4 regions of the Streptomyces sp. NPDC047061 genome follow, and region 3 is predicted to be linked to each of the others. Evidence: riboswitches for the same ligand, from Rfam matches in the RefSeq annotation. Region 3 holds a riboswitch; each other region holds the start of a gene.

Region 1 (4,773 bases), on a different contig from region 3:
GCCGTCGCCCAACTCCCGGACGCGCGGGTGCAGATCACCGGCGGCGCCGGCTACGACGACTCGGGCCTGCTGATGCTGGCCGAGGGCGAGTCGTACACCAGTCCGGTCTTCGCGGGCCTGTGGACCGACGGCGGCTTCGGCGGGGCGAGCCGTGCCTGGCACGCCTACCAGCGGGCGTACATCATCCCGGACGCCGACCGGGACCGGCCCGTGCTGTTCAACTCCTGGGAGGCCACGACCTTCGACATCTCCGAGGAGCAGCAGGCCACCCTCGCCCGGCGGGCGGCCGCGATCGGCATCGAGCTGTTCGTGGTGGACGACGGCTGGTTCGGCAAGCGCACCAGCGACCGTGCCGGCCTCGGCGACTGGACACCCAACCTCGACCGCTTCCCCAAGGGCCTCAAGCCGCTCGCCGACTACGTGCACGCCCTCGGCATGCAGTTCGGCATCTGGGTCGAGCCGGAGATGGTGAACCCGGACAGCGACCTGTACCGCGCGCACCCCGACTGGGTGCAGTACCAGGAAGGGCGAAAGCGGACAGAACTGCGCAACCAGCTCGTCCTCAACCTGGCCCGCGAGGACGTCCGGGAGTACCTCTGGGAGCAGCTCGACACGCTGCTGTCCAGCGCCCCGATCGACTACGTCAAATGGGACTTCAACCGCTGCTTCACCGACGCGGGCTGGCCCGGCGAGCCCTACCCGCAGCGCCTGTGGGTCGACCACGTCCGCGGGCTGTACGCCCTCCTCGACCGGATCCGCGCGGCCCACCCCGACGTCGCCATCGAGTCCTGCTCCGGCGGTGGCGGGCGGATCGACCTCGGCATCATGAGCCGCACCGACGAGGTGTGGACCTCCGACAACACCGACCCACTGGACCGGCTCGCCATCCAGCACGGCTTCAGCCAGATCCACCCCGCCCGGGTGATGTCCGCCTGGGTCACCGACAGCCCGAACCACCAGCTCAACGGCCGGGTCAGCAGTCTGCGTTTCCGCTTCGTCAGCTCGATGGCGGGGGCGCTCGGGGTCGGCGGCGACCTCTCGCAGTGGACCGAGGAGGAGCTCGCCGAGGCCGGGCGCTGGGTGGAGCTCTACAAGGAGATCCGGCCCCTCGTGCAGCGCGGCGACCAGTTCCGGCTGCGGCCGCCGGCCGGCGGGCTCAGCGCGGTGCAGTACACGCTCGGCGACGAGACCGTCGTCCTCGCCTGGCTGCAGGCCCAGAGCTACGGCGAGCCGGCGCCGGCGCTGCGACTGCAGGGCCTCGATCCCACGGAATCGTACGAATGCCGCGAAACGGGCGAAGTGTACCGAGGTGCCGTTCTGTTGCATCACGGGCTGCACGCCGGGCTGAAGGGCGACCTGGATGCGTCGGTCATCCGGCTCCGCCGGATCTGACACATCTAACCCATCTGTCCGAATTGGCGCCTTCATTACAACTCGCTCTGGAATAAGGGGACGTGGTGTGACGTGCGTGAGGAGCGTCATATTCGTGACCGTCCGTCGCGCGTCATGTTCACGTAATTGCGGTGCTTTCCAAGAAGGTTGGAAAACCGAAAGGACCGGAATTCACGGAGGGTGACGGGGATTTCCGGTAACGGATCAAGTGAAACCCGGACAGGCGGAACCGGCCGCTTGTCCGCGTCCGTCTCACTCGCTTACGTTCGCCACACATCCGGTCGGAACGCCGAATCCTGCCGCCGCCCGGAGTCCCCACACACTCACCCGTGCCCGGCAGGAGCGGGGGACCCACCAGGTACGACCGCCTGTTCCGGTTCCCGGGACGGCCAGGGGTGCAGTCACGTCTTCCCGCGTGGCCGGGCAGCTCCAGCCCGAACCCGACAGCTCACCTCGCAGGCGCCGGAGAGGAATGCGCCATGCCCGCGAAGGGTAAGCACCGCCGCCCCAAGTCCCAGCGTCTCACCCGCTCGATGGCCGTCGCCGGAACCGGTGGCGCCGCCCTGGCGCTGCCGCTCATGGGGGCCACCGGCGCCCACGCGGCCACCTCGCAGTCCGTTTCCGAAAAGGCCACGCAGTCGCTTCCCACGGTCGAGAAGACCGCGGTGAAGAAGACGGCCGCGAAGAATTCCGCCGCGCATTCCGCGCACCGCGTCTACACCGTGGTGCCCGGCGACTGTCTCGCGAAGATCGCCCGCGAGCACGACGTCCGCGGCGGCTGGCACCGGCTCTACGCCGACAACCGGGAGGCCGTCGGCGACAACCCCTCGCTGATCCACCCGGGCCTCGAGCTCGCGCTCGGCGGCCGGCACGCCGCGACGACGGACACCGCGGACTCCGGCTCCCGTTCCGAGGCGCCCTCGAACTCGCCGTCGTCCACCTCGCCGTCGTCCACCTCATCCTCGGCTTCCTCGGCCTCCGCGTCGGACGGCTCGGTGACGAGTGCCTCCGGCTTCGCCCTTCCGGTCACCGGTGCCACCGTCGGCACCGGCTACCACGTCGCCGGCGGCATGTGGTCCAGCGGGTACCACACGGGCGTCGACTTCGTCGTCCCGACCGGCACCCCGGTCAAGGCCGTCGGCACGGGCACGGTCGTCACGGCAGGCTGGGGCGGCTCCTACGGCAACCAGGTCGTCGTCCGGCTCGCCGACGGCTACTACGCGCAGTACGGCCACCTCTCCGCCCTCTCCGTCTCGGTCGGCCAGACCGTGACCGCGGGTCAGCAGATCGGCCTCTCCGGCGCGACCGGCAACGTCACCGGCCCGCACCTCCACTTCGAGATCCGCACCACCCCCGACTACGGCTCGGACGTGGACCCGGTCGCCTACCTCCGCTCGAAGGGCCTCGCCGTCGGCTGACCCGGCGCGCACCGGTCCGACACACACTCCGAAGGCCGGACCCCCGATCCCCGGGTCCGGCCTTCGGTGTTTCCATGTCCGGTGATCGACACGTCAACGCCGCTGATCAGAGACTTATTCCAAGCTTGGCAAAGTATTTAAAAGTGTCTTATCTCACCGAACGTCAACCCCTTATTACGGTCGCGTAGGTCACAGTCGAAGGTGAATCATGGTCCGATGTGGGAGACGATTCGAAGAGTGACAATGCATCAGTGATCGGGTCGTACGCGGCGGTGGGGGACAGCTTCACCGAGGGCGTCGGCGACCCCGGCCCCGACGGGGCGTTCGTCGGCTGGGCCGACCGGTTCGCGGTACTGCTGTCGGACCGACGGCCCGAGGGCGACTTCGAGTACACCAACCTTGCCGTGCGCGGGAAACTGCTCGACCAGATCGTGGCGGACCAGGTGCCGCAGGCCCTGGCACTCGCCCCGGATCTGGTCTCCTTCTGCGCGGGCGGCAACGACATCATCCGCCCCGGCACCGACCCCGACGAGGTGGCCGAGCGGTTCGAGCGGGCCGTGGCCCAGCTGACCGAGGCCATCGGCACAGTCCTGGTGACCACCGGGTTCGACACCCGGGGCGTCCCCGTCCTCAAGCATCTGCGCGGCAAGATCGCCACGTACAACGGGCACGTCCGGGCCATCGCCGACCGGTACGGCTGCCCGGTCCTGGACCTGTGGTCCCTGAAGACCGTGCAGGACCGCCGGGCCTGGGACGGCGACCGCCTGCATCTCTCGGCCGACGGGCACACGCGCGTGGCGCTGCGCGCCGGCCAGGTGCTCGGCGTCGAGGTACCGGCCGACCCTGACCAGCCGTGGCCGCCGCTGCCGCCCCGCGGCACCCTGGAGGTCCGCCGCGACGACGTGCACTGGGCCCGCGAGTACCTGGTCCCCTGGATCGGGCGCCGGCTGCGCGGCGAGTCCTCCGGCGACCACGTGACGGCCAAGGGGGCGCTCTCCCCGGACGACATCAAGATGCGGATCGCTTCCGTGGCTTGAGGCGGCACCGGCGGGTAAGGGGTGGCCTCCTTGCGGGCCGCCCCTTACTTCTCCGCCGCTTACTTCTCCTCCGGTTGCTTCTCCTCCGACAGGCCCAGTTCGCGCGCCAGGGCCTCGTCGACCCACTCCTGCGCCCGGGCGCGGGGGACGGCACCCGGGTACGACGTCAGCTGGACGGCGAGCCCGTCGAGCAGCGCGGTCAGCCGCAGCGCAGCCGCCGTCGGGTCGGGGCACCGGAACTCGCCCGCGGCCACCCCCTCGGCGATGACCTCCGCGATCGCCGCCTTCCACTGCTGGTCCAGGCCCTTGGTGACGTCCCGCAGCGCGGGTTCCCGCAACGCCACCGCCCAGCCCTCGATCCACAGCCGCCAGCCCTTCGCCTGCCCCGTCGGCGCGTACCAGCGCACCGCCGCCCGCAGCCGGCGCAGCGCCGACGTACGGCGGCCCAGGAGCTTGCGCAGATGCGTCAGGTCGCCCTCGGCGGCGTAGGTGAAGGCGGCGGCGACCAGCTTCTCCTTCGTCGAGAAGTGGTACAGCACCAGCGCGTTGCTCACGCCGAGCGTCGAGGCGACATCGGCGATCCGTACCGCCGCCACGCCCCGCGCCTCGATCTGTTCGATGGCGGCCCGCAGCAGTTCCTCCCGCCGCTCGGCCACACTCAACCGCACTCTCGCCACGCGGTCACCCTAATCGGTTGTCGCACCGCCCGCGTCGGCGTCCCGGGCCGGCGGCAGCCGGGTGGCCGTCACAGCGGCAGCCGCATGATCGTCAGGTCCAGCCAGCGGCCGAACTTGGTGCCCACCTCCCGGACCGTCCCGACGTGCTCGAAGCCGAACCGGTCGTGCAGCCGGATCGACGCGGCGTTCCGTGCCTCGATGCCGGCGATCATCACGTGGTGGCCTGCCGCGCGCGCCGAGGTGATGAGC
Region 2 (4,773 bases), on a different contig from region 3:
CCCGCCACGGCCTCCGTCGTCCCCGTAACGACCTCCGTCGTCCCCGCGGCTCTCAACCCGTGTGACTCACCCTCTTCGGATGGCGTATGCTGGTGTCACCGACGCGGGGTGGAGCAGCTCGGTAGCTCGCTGGGCTCATAACCCAGAGGTCGCAGGTTCAAATCCTGTCCCCGCTACTGAAACCCAGGGCCGGAATCCAAGTCAGAGGATTCCGGCCCTGAGTCATATCCAGGCACGTGCTCCTCATCACACACGTCCGCACTCATCCGCCCGGCCCACACCATTCGCCCCACCCGCTCGCAACGGCAAACCTGGACGGACAGGTATCGAAGACATCGGACGCGTCGAACAGGTCAAGCGCATCGAACACGTCGAGCACATCGAGCACGTCGGGCGTGTAGGACACGTCGGGCACGTCGGGCGCGTGGGACAGCAGGGGAGTCGTGTGGCGAGCCGTGGAGAGGCGGAGCGGCACGGCCAGGAATCCGCCCGCACCCTCGCCCGCTACCTGCCCGCGCTGCTGATCGTCGCGGGCGTCTGCTACGACGTCCTCACCCCCGCCCCCTTCACCGCGGTCCCCTTCTTCACGGCCGCCCCGCTGGTCGCCGCCCCCCTCTCCTCGCTGCGCACCACCGTCCTCACCGGCCTGGCCGCACTCCTCGCCGCCTACGCCGTGCACACGCGGTTCGCCGTGCTCCCGGACGCCGACGCCGTGACCGAGATCGTCACCGTGGCCACCGTCGCCGTCCTCGCCGCCGGCATCAACCGGATCGTCCGTATCGGCGACCAGCGCCTCGCCTCCGCCCGCGAGGTCGCCGAGGCCGCCCAGCGGGCCGTCCTGCCCGAGCCCGCCGAGCGGATCGGCGGCTTCGAGATCGCCGCCCGCTACGAGGCGGCCCAGGAGGGCACCTTCATCGGCGGCGACCTGTACGCCGTCCAGGACACCCCGTACGGCGTGCGCCTGGTCGTCGGCGACGTCCGCGGCAAGGGCATGGGCGCGGTCGCCGCCGTCGCCGTGGTGATCGGCGCGTTCCGGGAGGCCGCCGAGCAGGAGGCCACGCTGGAGGCGGTGGCGGCGCGGCTGGAGCGGGCGCTGGCGCGCGAGGGCGTCCGGCGCGGCGGCATCGACGCCCACGAGGGGTTCACCACCGCCGTACTCGCGGAGCTCCGGTACGGCGACTGCACGCTCCGGGTCGTCAACCGCGGACACCCGCCGCCCCTGCTGCTGCACGGCGACGGCGAGGTGTGCCCGGTGCCGGCGCCGGAGTCCGCGCTGCCGCTCGGGATGGGCGACCTGGGGACGTGGCCCGACCGGGCGGCCGAGCACGTGTTCCCGAGCGGGGCCACGCTGCTGCTGTACACCGACGGCCTCTCCGAGGCCCGCGACGCGCACGGCCGGTTCTACGACCCCGAGCGGCGGCTGACCGGTCGTACCGTCACCGCCCCCGGCGTACTGCTGGCCCGGCTCGCGGCCGAGGTGCGCCGGCACACGGGCGGCGGCATGACGGACGACATGGCGCTGCTCGCGGTGCGGCGGCCCTGAGCCGCCGGTCCCGTGCGCCGGTCCTGTGCTATGTCACACATCGTGTTCGGGCGGCTGCCCTCCGCATCACAACTGAGCCACCATCACAACCTGTGTGACTCCTGAGCTGAGCAGCGAGCACAGCCAACTCGACCGTTTTTGACCAGTCGTGGCAGGTAAGTCCAAGCTTTGAAAGCTTAATGATCAAGACGAACAGCTTGGAATCTGGTAGCCGGGTCTATTAACGTTCGATAACGCAGCGCGGTCGTCCCAGCCGTCACCCGCGACGGCTCCGCGCGCACGCGCCGAATCCCGCAAGGGAACCGGGGAACCACCACCTTGGGGTGAATCGCACGGCTACCGCCGGGTAGGAAACGGCCGGTATACGCGCGTAGGAGACCTTCCCGCTCCGAACCCGTCAGCTAACCCGGTAGGCGACGGAAGGAAAGGAGTACGCCCGCGTGGCGTCCAACCGGCCTGCTCCGACAGCCCCGTTCGTGCCCAGCCAGCGTCAACCCGACACCTTCGGCTACGGCAGCTACCGCACCGACGAGGGCCCCTGGGAGGAGTGGAACCCCACCGAGGAGTCCCTGGCCTCGGCGCGCGGCCGGCACCGGGTCGCCAAGCAGCGCGGCGGCGGACTCGCCCGCAGCTCCACGGTTCTCGGCGTCGGCGTGATCGCCGCCGTCGGCGCGGGCGGCATGGCCAGCGCCAACACCGGCAAGCCGCCGGTCTCCATCTCGCTGCCCGACCTGCCCGCCTCTGTCGACTCCCTGCTCGGCGAGGGCGGCGGCCACCAGGCCACCCAGACCGCGCTCAGCAGCGTGACCACGACGACCGCCACCGACGGGGACTCCTCCTCGTCCGGCGCCGGCGAGACGCTGCGCAACCGGATCATCGCCCAGGCCGCGCAGCAGCAGAACCAGCTCGACACCAAGGCCAGCGCCAAGGCCGTCGCCGCCGCCGACAAGGCGGTCTCCGACGCCGAGGCCAAGGCGGTGAAGGCGGCCGCAGCCAAGGCCGCCGACGCCAAGGAGAAGGCCGAGGCGTCCGCGAAGCAGAAGGCCGAGCAGGCCCGGCTCGCCGAGCTGGCCAAGCAGTACACGCTGCCCGTCGTGTCGTACACGATCACCGGCACCTTCGGCCAGGCCGGCTCCATGTGGTCCTCCGGCTACCACACCGGCCTCGACTTCGCCGCGCCCACCGGCACGCTGATCAAGGCCGTGCACAGCGGCACGGTCACGGAGGCGGGCTGGGCCGGCTCCTACGGCTACCGCACGATCATCACCCTCGACGACGGCACCGAGCTGTGGTTCTGCCACCAGTCCTCGATCGGCGTCAAGGTCGGCCAGAAGGTCGCCACCGGCGATGTCATCGGCCGCGTCGGCGCCACCGGCAACGTGACCGGCCCGCACCTCCACCTGGAGGTCCACCCGAACGGCCAGGCCACCGCCATCGACCCGATGACCTGGCTGCGCGGCAAGGGCCTCAACCCCTGACGCAATCCGCGACGCAGCCCCCGACGGAATCCGCGAACGCAACCCCCGACGGAAACCCACCGCCCCCCGGCGGCCCCGACGACACCCCCCGGCGTCAGGGCCGCCGGTTCGGTCTGCCGGGGTTCCGCCGGGGTTCCGCCTTTACGAGACCTTCGTAATCGCCGGGATGGGTCACCAGGCGGCCCGTGTTGAAGTTGAGCATGACTGCTCTTCGCAAACTCGGCTCCTCCGACCTCGAGGTCTTCCCGCTCGCCCTCGGCGGCAACGTCTTCGGCTGGACCGCCGACGAGGCCACCTCCTTCGCCGTCCTGGACGCCTACGCCGCCGCGGGCGGCAACTTCGTCGACACCGCCGACTCGTACTCGGCGTGGATCGAGGGCCACAAGGGCGGCGAGTCCGAGACGATCATCGGCAAGTGGGTCAGGGCGCGCGGCAACCGCGACGACGTCGTCATCGCGACGAAGGTCAGCCAGCACCCCGAGTACCCCGGCCTGTCCGCCGCCAACATCAAGGCCGCCGCCGACGCGTCCCTGCGTCGCCTCGGCACCGACCACATCGACCTCTACTACACGCACTTCGACAAGCCCGAGATCCCGGTCGAGGAGATCATCGGCGCGCTGGACGAGCTGGTGCGGGCGGGCAAGGTCCGGCACATCGCCGCGTCCAACATCACCGCCGAACGCCTCCAGGAGTCCCTGGACCTCTCCGACCGCGAGGGCCTCGCCCGGTACGTCGCCCTCCAGCCCCACTACAACCTGGTCTCCCGCGACACGTACGAGGGCCCCCTCCAGGACCTGGCCTCCCGCACCGGCCTCGCGGCCGTCCCCTACTTCGCCCTGGCCGCCGGCTTCCTCACCGGCAAGTACCGCCCCGGTACGACGGTCGACAGCGCACGGGCGGGCCGCGCCGCCCAGTACGCCGAATCGAAGCGCGGCCAGAAGGTCCTGGCGGCGCTGGACGGGATCGCCGCGGCCCACGAGGCCCCGATCCCCACGGTCGCCCTGGCCTGGCTGGCGGCCCAGCCCACCGTCGCGGCCCCGATCGCCTCGGCCCGCACGCTGGAGCAGCTCCCGCCGCTGCTGGGCGTGGCGGACCTGACGCTGACGGACGAGGAACTGGCACGGCTGACGGCGGCTTCCGCCTGACGGTCTCCTTCGACCTGCCGGCTCCACCCGGTGGCCCCCACCATTCTCTTCCGCCGCAACGGCCGCAACGGCCGCAACGGCGCTCAGCCCTCACGGCGCATCCCGGCGGTGCCGAACCCTCCGCGACCCGAAGCCCTAACTCCGGTACGGGTTGTAGGCCGGGTACGGCACCGCCGCCCCGTACCACCCCGGCGCCCCGTAGGCCGGCGGCGCGTAGCCGGCGTACCCCGGCCAGCCGCCCGGCGCGGCCGTCCGCGCCGCGTACTCCAGGGCCGGCCGGACCAGCTCCCGCCGGCTCCACAGCTCCGTGAGGAGCTCGCGCTCCCGCACCACGAAGTCGGCGCCCGCCCGCCCCCGCTGCCCCCGGCGCCGCAGCAGCGCCAGCGTCGTCGCGTACCCCTCGTACTCGGCGACCGCCTTCCCCGCCGCCTTCCCGAAGTGGTACGCGGCGTACTCCCTGGCCATCTGCCGCGCCCGCATCGACCCGAGCACGAACGGCTCGGCCGTCCCCAGCCACCCCGCGTAGACGTACGCCGGCAGCTCCTCCCGCACGGTCCGCAGCTCCCGCTGCCGCGTCCAGATCGCCAGCCAGGCCAGCAGCCCGAAC
Region 3 (4,773 bases):
CGTGGAGGAGGTCCCGGCGCGGGCGCTGATGGCCGCCTACCGGCTCCCGGAGGACGGCACGCGCGTGTCCGACGCGGCCGACCTGGCGCTCACCGTCCTCGGCGGCGGCGAGTCCTCCCGCCTCTACAACCGCCTGGTACGTCGCGACCGTACGGCCGTCGCCGCCGGCTTCGGCCTGCTGCGGCTGGCCGGGGCGCCCTCCCTGGGCTGGCTCGACGTGAAGACCTCCGGTGACGTCGAGGTGCCGGTCATCGAGACCGCCATCGACGAGGAGCTCGCCCGGTTCGCCGAGGAGGGCCCGACGCCCGAGGAAATGGAGCGCGCCCAGGCCCAGTTGGAGCGCGAGTGGCTGGACCGGCTGGGCACCGTCGCGGGCCGCGCGGACGAACTGTGCCGCTTCGCCGTCCTGTTCGGCGACCCGCAGCTCGCCCTGACCGCCGTCCAGCGCGTCCTGACGGTCACCGCCGAGGAGGTCCAGGAGGTGGCCAAGGCCCGGCTGCGTCCCGACAACCGCGCGGTGCTCGTCTACGAGCCGCTGTCCGCGGAGTCCGCCGAGCACACCCAGGAGGCGGGCCGCGGCGAGGACCCCGAGCAGGAAGCCACCGTAGAGGCCGGCAACGAGAACGAGGAGACGGCCAAGTGACCGAGCTCGCCACCATGGACTTCCACCCCCAGCCACAGCCGGGCGAGGCCAAGCCCTGGGCCTTCCCCGCCCCGGAGCGCGGCACCCTGGACAACGGCCTGACCGTGCTGCGCTGCCACCGCCCGGGCCAGCAGGTCGTCGCCGTCGAGGTGCTCCTGGACGCGCCCCTGGACGCCGAGCCGGCCGGCCTGGACGGCGTCGCCACCATCATGGCGCGCGCCTTCTCCGAGGGCACCGACAAGCACTCCGCCGAGGAGTACGCCGCCGAGCTGGAGCGGGCCGGCGCCACCCTCGACGCGCACGCCGACCACCCCGGCGTCCGGATCAGCCTGGAGGTCCCGGCCTCCCGGCTCGCCAAGGGCCTCGGGCTGCTGTCCGACGCGCTCAGGGCGCCCGCCTTCGCCGACAGCGAGGTCGAGCGGCTGGTCCGCAACCGCCTCGACGAGATCCCGCACGAGCTGGCCAACCCCAGCCGCCGGGCCGCCAAGCAGCTCTACAAGGAGCTCTTCCCGGCCACCGCGCGGATCTCCCGCCCGCGCCAGGGCACCGAGGACACCGTCGAGAAGATCGACGCGGCCGCCGTCCGCGCCTTCTACGACCGGCACGTGCGCCCGGCCACGGCCACCGCGGTCGTCGTCGGCGACCTGACCGGCATCGACCTGGACGAGCTGCTCGGCGAGACCCTGGGCGCCTGGCGGGCCGCCACCGGGCAGCCCCGCCCGGTCCCGTCCGTGACCGCCGACGACACCGGCCGGGTCGTCATCGTGGACCGCCCGGGCGCCGTCCAGACCCAGTTGCTCATCGGCCGCGTCGGTTCCGACCGGCACGACCGTGTCTGGCCCGCCCAGGTGCTCGGCACCTACTGCCTGGGCGGCACCCTCACCTCCCGCCTGGACCGCGTCCTGCGCGAGGAGAAGGGCTACACCTACGGCGTCCGCTCCTTCGGGCAGGTCCTGCGGTCCGCCCCGGACGGCACCGGTGTCTCGATGCTCGCCATCAGCGGCTCCGTGGACACCCCGAACACCGGCCCGGCCCTGTCGGACCTGTGGACGGTGCTGCGCACGCTCGCCGCCGACGGCCTCACGGACGCCGAGCGCGACGTGGCCGTGCAGAACCTCGTCGGGGTGGCGCCGCTCAAGTACGAGACGGCGGCGGCCGTCGCGGGCACCCTGGCCGACCAGGTCGAGCAGTACCTGCCCGACGACTTCCAGGCCACGCTGTACCGGCAACTGGCCGCCACCGGCACCGTGGAGGCCACCGCGGCGGTCGTGAACGCCTTCCCGGTGGACCGCCTGGTGACCGTCCTCGTCGGGGACGCGGCGCAGATCAAGGAGCCCGTCGAGGCCCTCGGCATCGGCGAAGTCACGGTCGTCGCCGCGGAGTAGGGAACAGGCGGCTGAAGAGCCCTGGTGACCGCCGGGTCATCAGGGCTCTCGCATGTCCGAATTGAGGTGGAGGTTGCCTGTCTGCCCTGTGGGATGCGCTACAAAAACCGCGTTCCGTTTGGGCGGGGGGAGAGCGGCCTCGTAGGTTCTTCCGGGCTGTCCGTCAGGCACCGCGCCGCATCCGCGGCACCGGACAGTCATCGCCGAGTCCCCGCATGGCGCGAGCCAGGGGAGCCGGGGACCCACGCAGTCCCTGGGGTGAATCGGGCGCCCGCGCGTGTCGCGAGGGGGCCCGTAGGAGACCTTCCTGCTCCGAACCCGTCAGCTAACCCGGTAGGCGAGAGGGAAGGAAAGGACCAGCCTCTACATGGCGTTCATGTGCGCCTCCGGGAAGCACCGTCGTCCCGGCCGGGTGAAGCGCACCACCGCGCAGGCCGCCGGTATCGCGGCCCTCACCACCACCGGTGTCATCGGCACCGTCTCCGCCGCCCCGGCGCTCGCCGCCGAGAACTCCGTCGAGCAGACCGGCCTCACCCCGGTCATCACGCTCAGCGACTCGGTCGTCGAGCAGATCGACGCCCAGGCCGCGGCGCAGCAGGCCGCCGCCGACCGCAAGGCCGCCGAGGAGGCCGCCCGCAAGGAGGCCGCCGCCGAGGCCAAGAAGGAGCACGAGGCCGAGGTGCGGGCGGCCCGCGCGGCCGAGCGCAAGCGCCTCAACACCTTCGTCGCGCCGATCAGCGACTCCTACGTCTCCACCGGCTACAAGACCGGCGGCTCCCTGTGGTCCTCCGGCGCCCACACGGGCATCGACTTCCACGCCGCCGGCGGCACGGTCGTGCACGCCGTCGGCACCGGCACGGTCGTCTCCACCGGCTGGGGCGGGGCGTACGGCAACGAGATCGTCATCAAGATGGCCGACGGCATGTACACCCAGTACGGCCACCTCTCCTCCATCGGCGTCTCGGTGGGCCAGAAGGTCACCCCCGGCCAGCAGATCGGCCTCTCCGGTTCGACCGGCAACACCACCGGCCCGCACCTTCACTTCGAGGCCCGCACCACCCCGGACTACGGCTCCGACGTCGACCCGGTCGCCTACCTCCGCAAGCACGGCGTGAACGTCTGAGGGAGCTGGACGCGGGTCCGGCGCCGAGACCGACGGACCGAGCGCGCTTTGCCGGGTGCGGGTGCGTCGTGGCTGGTCGCGCAGTTCCCCGCGCCCCTTTCAGGGGCGTCACGCGCAGCGCCCCTTCAGGGGCGGCGACGACAACCCGTGAGATCTTCCGGAGCCCCGGCCCCTGTGCCGGGGCTTTCGTCGTTTTCGTGCACCCGGTGTCCAAAATATATCCCTGGATTCCGGCCCGCCGTCGGAAATTCCGGCTCATTGCAATAGAGTCACGGAACGGGCGCCACTTGGAGGCGTTTCACGGGGATTAAGGCGGAGGTCGGTCATGCGTATTCCGGCGCACTCGGTATGCACGGCGATCCGGGACGACATCGTCGCGGGTGTCTACGAGCGCGGCAGCCGGCTCACCGAGGAACTCCTGGCCCGCCGCTACGGGGTCTCGCGCGTCCCCGTCCGTGAGGCCCTGCGCACCCTGGAGGCCGAGGGCTTCGTCGTGACGCGCCGGCACGCGGGCGCGTGCGTCGCCGAACCGACCGAACAGGAGGCCGCCGACCTGCTGGAGATGCGCATGCTCCTGGAACCGCTCGGCGCCTCCAGGGCCGCCCAGCGCCGCACCGAGGCCCACCTCAAGGTGCTGCGCGGACTGGTGCGGCTGGGGCAGGAGCGGGCCAGGCGGGGGAACAGCGAGGACCTGCGCTCCCTGGGCGGCTGGTTCCACGAGACCCTTGCGCAGGCCTCCGGCAGCCACGCCCTGACCTCGACGCTCACCCAGCTGCGGCACAAGATCGCCTGGATGTACAGCGTCGAGACGCCCGCCAACCCGGTGGAGTCCTGGACGGAGCACGGCGCCATCGTGGACGCGGTGGCGCGCGGCGACGCCGAGCGCGCCCGGGCGATCACGGCGCTGCACACCGAGCGCTCGACGGTCTCCCACCGGCTGCGGTTCTCCGGCGCCACCGAACGGGCGAACGGTGTGAGGACTTCGCAACACCCCGTAAACATGTCGGGCCTGCGGCATTAACACGCGCACCGTATACAAAGAGATGTTATTCGGCGGGGTCTGTTTTCGCTGCCCTAATTCACGCGCGCCGGGAATTCGCCGTCGCGCTTCTTTCGTGCGCCCGTGGTAAAGCCGGGCGCCGGGGCCTCGCAAACTCCGGGACGGGGCCGTCGTAAAGCCGTGTGCGGCCCTGTTGTGAAGTCATGTGCGCCTGTCATGGAATTGCGGCACATGACGGGTGGCGCGGTACGGGCTCCAGGGCTCAGGGGGAAACGGCGGGGCCGCGCCGCCCCCTGGGGGAGTGGCGCGGCCCCGGACGTGCGGGCGCCGGGCGCTCAGACGGTCTCGGGGAGCTCCTCGAGACCCTCGGCGACCAGCTTGGCCAGGCGGTCGAGTGCGGCGTCCGCGCCCTCGGCCTCGGTGGCGAGGACGATCTCCTCGCCACCCTGGGCGCCCAGCCCCAGGACAGCCAGCATGGAGGCCGCGTTGACGGGGTTGCCCCCGGCCTTGGCGATCGTGACCGGGACGCCTGCGGCCGTGGCGGCTCGGACGAAGATGGAAGCGGGGCGGGCGTGGAGGCCCTCGGCCCAGCCGACGTTGACGCGGCGCTCAGCCATGTGAT
Region 4 (4,773 bases), on a different contig from region 3:
CCCTCGACCTCTCACGCCGGGACAACCAGCACCTCGGATACGGCCACGGCATCCACTACTGCCTCGGCGCCCCGCTGGCCCGCCTGGAGGGCCAGACCGCCCTCGCCACCCTCCTCACCCGCCTCCCCGACCTGCGACTCGCGGCAGACGAAGGGGAGTTGCGGTGGCGTGGCGGGCTCATCATGCGCGGACTGCGCACGCTGCCCGTGGAGTTCACGCCCGTCGGCCGATGAGCCCTCGCCGAGCCGTCTCCGGGTCCTCACCGAAGCCGCTACCGGCCCGTACGGGCAAAAGGTGACTAGCGTTCAAGTCTGTGATCTTCACGTGATCTGCGCGGCATTAACTTGTGACAAGTGATCGTCTGCCGATACGTTCACCCATCAGTGCGGCGCCCCTGCGGGACCCGCCGCGCCGGTCATCGCTGTCGCTCGAAAGGTTTCCGCATGCTCTCCGGGAACGGTCGTCACCGTCGCCCCCGTCAGGCTCCGGCTCTCCTCGTCGCGGCCGGCGTGACCGGCTCCGCCATCGCCATCCCGCTCCTCGGCGCGGTGAGCGCCAACGCGGCCGACGGCTCCACCTGGGACCAGGTGGCCCAGTGCGAGAGCGGCGGCTCCTGGAGCGCCGACGACGGCACCGGCTACTACGGCGGCCTCCAGATCTCCCTGGACGACTGGAGCGAGTACGGGGGCCTGGACTACGCCGGTACGCCCGACCAGGCGAGCCGTTCGCAGCAGATCGCGGTCGCCGAGAAGATACTCGCCGACCAGGGCACCAAGCCCTGGCGGACCTGCGCCCTGATCGCCGGACTCTCTTCCGACGACGCCTCGGTGAACGTCGACACGGGACTTGACGACTCGGGTGATTCGTCCGGTTCCTCCGACTCGTCGGACTCGTCCTCCGGGCTGTCGAATTCGTCGTCGTCCTCCTCCTCCGATTCCGGCTCCTCCTCGGGTGCCGCGGACTCCGGGGGCGACTCCGCCACTCCCTCTCCGAGCGCGAGCGGTGACTCCAAGAAGGACACCCCCAGTAAATCCACCAAGACGGACAAGTCGGAATCTTCCGACTCCGGCACTTCGAAGGCGAGCGAGAGTCCCGTCATCCCCGAGAGTGACGACTCGGACAATTCGGGGCAGGCTGAAGGCTCTTGGAGCCTGGTCGACACGGGGGCCGTCGGCAGTGGTGGCAAGCATCGCGGCGGCTCGGCGGACGAAAGCGTGACAAACGGTCAGAGTGCCACCTCCTCGGGTCGTCACGCCGTGCGTGACAGCGGCACCTACACCGTCCGCGCCGGCGACACCCTCGCCTCCATCGCCGACTCCCTTGACCTCGACGGCGGATGGCGTGCGCTCTACGCCGCGAACAAGGCGGACATCGGTGCCGACCCGAACGACATCAGTGCCGGTCAGACCCTGAAACTCGGTAGCTAAACGGACGAAAAGCGACGGGAGTTGGGGTCTGTGAGCCGCCCCATTTCGAAGCCAAATGTCCGGTTTGGTGAAAGTGTGGGATGAGTCTCAGAAGCCCTGATCATCTTTGAAATTCACCTGATGCCCTGTTTACGGTCGAGGCCGCTCGTCACCACGAGCCCCGGCCGTCGCAACGCCGAGTCCTGCCAGCGGCCGTCCGGGAACAGTCGACGCGTCATGCGCCGTAGGCAGGAGCGGGGGACCCAAGGTAAGTGCCGTGATGGGTGGTTGAGACCGCCGATCCGGCTCGGGGTGAAGCCGCGCACCGACACACGGGTGTGCGGCCGGGCAACTCAACCGGCCCGAACCCGACAGCTCACCTCGCAGGCGTCGGTGAGGGGATCGATCCATGCTGTTTTCCGGCAAGGGCAAGCACCGTCGTCCGTCCAGGGCCGTCCGCGCCATCGCTGTCGCCGGTGTCACCGGCGTCGCCGTCGCCGCCCCGCTGATGGCGGCCGGCAGCGCCTCCGCCGCCACCGCCTCCGAGTGGGACGCCGTCGCCCAGTGCGAGTCCGGCGGCAACTGGGCCATCAACACGGGCAACGGCTACTACGGCGGCCTGCAGTTCTCCGCCTCCACCTGGGCCGCGTACGGCGGCACGCAGTACGCCGCGCAGGCCAACCAGGCCACCAAGGCGCAGCAGATCACGATCGCCGAGAAGGTCCTCGCCGCGCAGGGCAAGGGCGCCTGGCCGGTCTGCGGCACGGGCCTGTCCAACGCCACCTACACCGGCAGCAGCGCCTCCGGCTCCTCGTCGAGCAGCACGAGCACGAGCAGCCGTACGACCGACACGCAGGCCGCCTCCCGCTCCGCCGAGCGCCCGGCCGCGACCAGGACCGTCACCACCCCGACGGGCAAGAAGGTCAAGAAGGGCAACGGCGAGTACAAGGTCGTCAAGGGCGACACCCTCAGCTCGATCGCCGAGAAGCACAAGGTCAAGGGCGGCTGGCAGGCGCTGTTCAAGCTGAACAAGGGCATCGTCGCCGACGCCGACTTCATCTACCCGGGTCAGCAGCTGCACCTGAAGTAGGAGGACGCGGGGCGGTCGCCGCACGTGCGAGGTCGTCGCACATATTAAGCGGCACCCAGCTGAACCACAGCGCCCGCACAGCCGTGGTCCCCATAGTGGGGATCACGTGAGGGCCACCCCCGTCCCCACGGGCCCCCGCCTCGGTGCGTTTTCCCCCGTACGCACCGGGGCGGGGTTTCTCTTTGCCGTCCCCTTCCCGGCCCGCTTCTCGGCCCCCTTCTCGGCCCCCTTCTTGGCCCGCTCTTCTTCCGTTCTTCATCGGGCCCCCCTTTGTTCCGCACGTGAACAATGAGTACCGTCTGTGTGTCCACGGGCCGGTCGGTCGTGCCGGCCGACGGCCCTGGGACGGTTAGGCTCTAGTCGCAAGGCTGAGCAAGGGCCGACGAGGCCCGCGTGCGCCCCGCACAACCAGCGTCACATCCCAAGAAGGAGATGCTCGTGCCGTCCATCGACGTCGTCGTAGCCCGGGAAATCCTGGACTCCCGAGGCAACCCCACGGTCGAGGTCGAGGTCGGCCTCGACGACGGCAGCACTGGTCGTGCCGCCGTCCCGTCCGGCGCCTCCACCGGTGCCTTCGAGGCCATCGAGCTCCGTGACGGCGACCCCAACCGCTACCTGGGCAAGGGTGTCGAGAAGGCCGTCCTCGCCGTCATCGAGCAGATCGGCCCGGAGCTGGTCGGCTACGACGCCACCGAGCAGCGCCTGATCGACCAGGCCATGTTCGACCTGGACGCCACCGACAACAAGGGCTCGCTCGGCGCCAACGCCATCCTCGGTGTCTCCCTCGCCGTCGCGCACGCCGCCTCCGAGGCGTCCGACCTCCCGCTGTTCCGCTACCTCGGTGGCCCGAACGCGCACCTGCTGCCCGTCCCGATGATGAACATCCTCAACGGCGGCTCGCACGCGGACTCCAACGTCGACATCCAGGAGTTCATGATCGCCCCGATCGGCGCGGAGTCCTTCTCCGAGGCGCTGCGCTGGGGTGCCGAGGTCTACCACACCCTCAAGAAGGTCCTGAAGGGCAAGGGCCTGGCCACCGGCCTCGGCGACGAGGGCGGCTTCGCCCCGAACCTGGAGTCGAACCGCGCCGCGCTCGACCTCATCCTGGAGGCGATCAAGCAGGCCGGTTACGTCCCCGGTGAGCAGATCGCGCTCGCGCTCGACGTCGCCGCGTCCGAGTTCTACAAGGACGGCAAGTACGAGTTCGAGGGCAAGTCCCGCTCGGCCGCCGAGATGACCGAGTACTACGAGGAGCTCGTCGCCTCCTACCCGCTGGTCTCCATCGAGGACCCGCTGTTCGAGGACGACTGGGCCGGCTGGAAGGTCCTCACCGACAAGCTCGGCGACAAGGTGCAGATCGTCGGCGACGACCTGTTCGTCACCAACCCGGAGCGCCTCGCCCGCGGCATCGAGGAGGGCACCGCCAACGCCCTGCTGGTCAAGGTGAACCAGATCGGTTCGCTGACCGAGACCCTGGACGCCGTCGAGCTCGCCCAGCGCAACGGCTTCAAGTGCATGATGTCGCACCGCTCCGGCGAGACCGAGGACGTCACCATCGCCGACCTCGCCGTCGCCACCAACTGCGGCCAGATCAAGACCGGCGCCCCGGCCCGCTCCGAGCGCGTCGCCAAGTACAACCAGCTGCTGCGCATCGAGGAGATCCTCGACGACGCCGCGGTGTACGCGGGCCGCAGCGCCTTCCCCCGCTTCAAGGGCTGAGCCCGCTGGAGGGTAAGGCTTAGCCAGTCGTACGTACGTCCCCGTACCCGGTCCCGTACCGTGTCCGGGGACGTACGCACGTACCAGGGTCGACCCAGGGAGGCGGGGACATGGCCGTGAAGGACCGGGACCGGTTCTCCACCGCGACCAGGCTCAGGCTGCTCGGCGAGCAGACGGCGGCCCGGGTTTACCGCTCCCAGACCAGGCGTCAGGCCCGCCGCTCCCGGCTCACCGGCCGCGCGGCGCTGCTGGCGATCGTGCTCTGCACGATGATCGTCGCGCTCGCCTATCCGATGCGGCAGTACGTCTCCCAGCGCGCCGAGATCTCCGATCTCGAACGTCAGCAGCAGCAGGCCCGGCAGCGGGTCGAGCAGCTGCGGGACCTCAAGGCACGGTGGCAGGACGACGCGTACGCCGAGCAGCAGATCCGGCAGCGGCTGCACTACGTGATGCCGGGGGAGACCGGGTTCGTCGTGATCGACCCCGGTGCCGCCAAGCAGGCGCACTTCAACCTGGGAGCTGCCGACCGGCCCTGGTACGCGAACGTCTGGGACGGCG

The links. Region 3 has a riboswitch for cyclic di-AMP ahead of ABZ887_RS44245 (M23 family metallopeptidase). Riboswitches for the same ligand answer to the same signal wherever they lie in the genome.
Positions count from the first base shown of each region.
Region 1: another riboswitch for cyclic di-AMP. It lies ahead of ABZ887_RS19260 (LysM peptidoglycan-binding domain-containing M23 family metallopeptidase); the one in region 3 lies ahead of ABZ887_RS44245 (M23 family metallopeptidase).
Region 2: another riboswitch for cyclic di-AMP. It lies ahead of ABZ887_RS08500 (M23 family metallopeptidase); the one in region 3 lies ahead of ABZ887_RS44245 (M23 family metallopeptidase).
Region 4: another riboswitch for cyclic di-AMP. It lies ahead of ABZ887_RS12780 (transglycosylase family protein); the one in region 3 lies ahead of ABZ887_RS44245 (M23 family metallopeptidase).

Region 1 is NZ_JBEYVI010000012.1:62,325-67,097, forward strand. It holds gene ABZ887_RS19255 (alpha-galactosidase) at 1-1,392, shown strand, start outside; cyclic di-AMP (ydaO/yuaA leader) riboswitch at 1,707-1,867, shown strand; gene ABZ887_RS19260 (LysM peptidoglycan-binding domain-containing M23 family metallopeptidase) at 1,872-2,810, shown strand; gene ABZ887_RS19265 (SGNH/GDSL hydrolase family protein) at 3,062-3,847, shown strand; gene ABZ887_RS19270 (TetR family transcriptional regulator C-terminal domain-containing protein) at 3,907-4,524, opposite strand; gene ABZ887_RS19275 (N-acetyltransferase family protein) at 4,593-4,773, opposite strand, start outside.
Region 2 is NZ_JBEYVI010000004.1:20,467-25,239, reverse strand. It holds tRNA gene ABZ887_RS08515 (tRNA-Met) at 103-176, shown strand; gene ABZ887_RS08510 (hypothetical protein) at 263-415, opposite strand; gene ABZ887_RS08505 (PP2C family protein-serine/threonine phosphatase) at 446-1,543, shown strand; cyclic di-AMP (ydaO/yuaA leader) riboswitch at 1,816-1,976, shown strand; gene ABZ887_RS08500 (M23 family metallopeptidase) at 1,984-3,021, shown strand; gene ABZ887_RS08495 (aldo/keto reductase) at 3,222-4,166, shown strand; gene ABZ887_RS08490 (PrsW family intramembrane metalloprotease) at 4,302-4,773, opposite strand, start outside.
Region 3 is NZ_JBEYVI010000051.1:54,285-59,057, forward strand. It holds gene ABZ887_RS44235 (pitrilysin family protein) at 1-643, shown strand, start outside; gene ABZ887_RS44240 (pitrilysin family protein) at 640-2,028, shown strand; cyclic di-AMP (ydaO/yuaA leader) riboswitch at 2,220-2,383, shown strand; gene ABZ887_RS44245 (M23 family metallopeptidase) at 2,396-3,151, shown strand; gene ABZ887_RS44250 (GntR family transcriptional regulator) at 3,477-4,172, shown strand; gene ABZ887_RS44255 (HPr family phosphocarrier protein) at 4,487-4,768, opposite strand.
Region 4 is NZ_JBEYVI010000006.1:114,009-118,781, reverse strand. It holds gene ABZ887_RS12790 (cytochrome P450) at 1-233, shown strand, start outside; gene ABZ887_RS12785 (transglycosylase family protein) at 444-1,427, shown strand; cyclic di-AMP (ydaO/yuaA leader) riboswitch at 1,637-1,811, shown strand; gene ABZ887_RS12780 (transglycosylase family protein) at 1,816-2,496, shown strand; gene eno (phosphopyruvate hydratase) at 2,929-4,215, shown strand; gene ABZ887_RS12770 (septum formation initiator family protein) at 4,326-4,773, shown strand, end outside.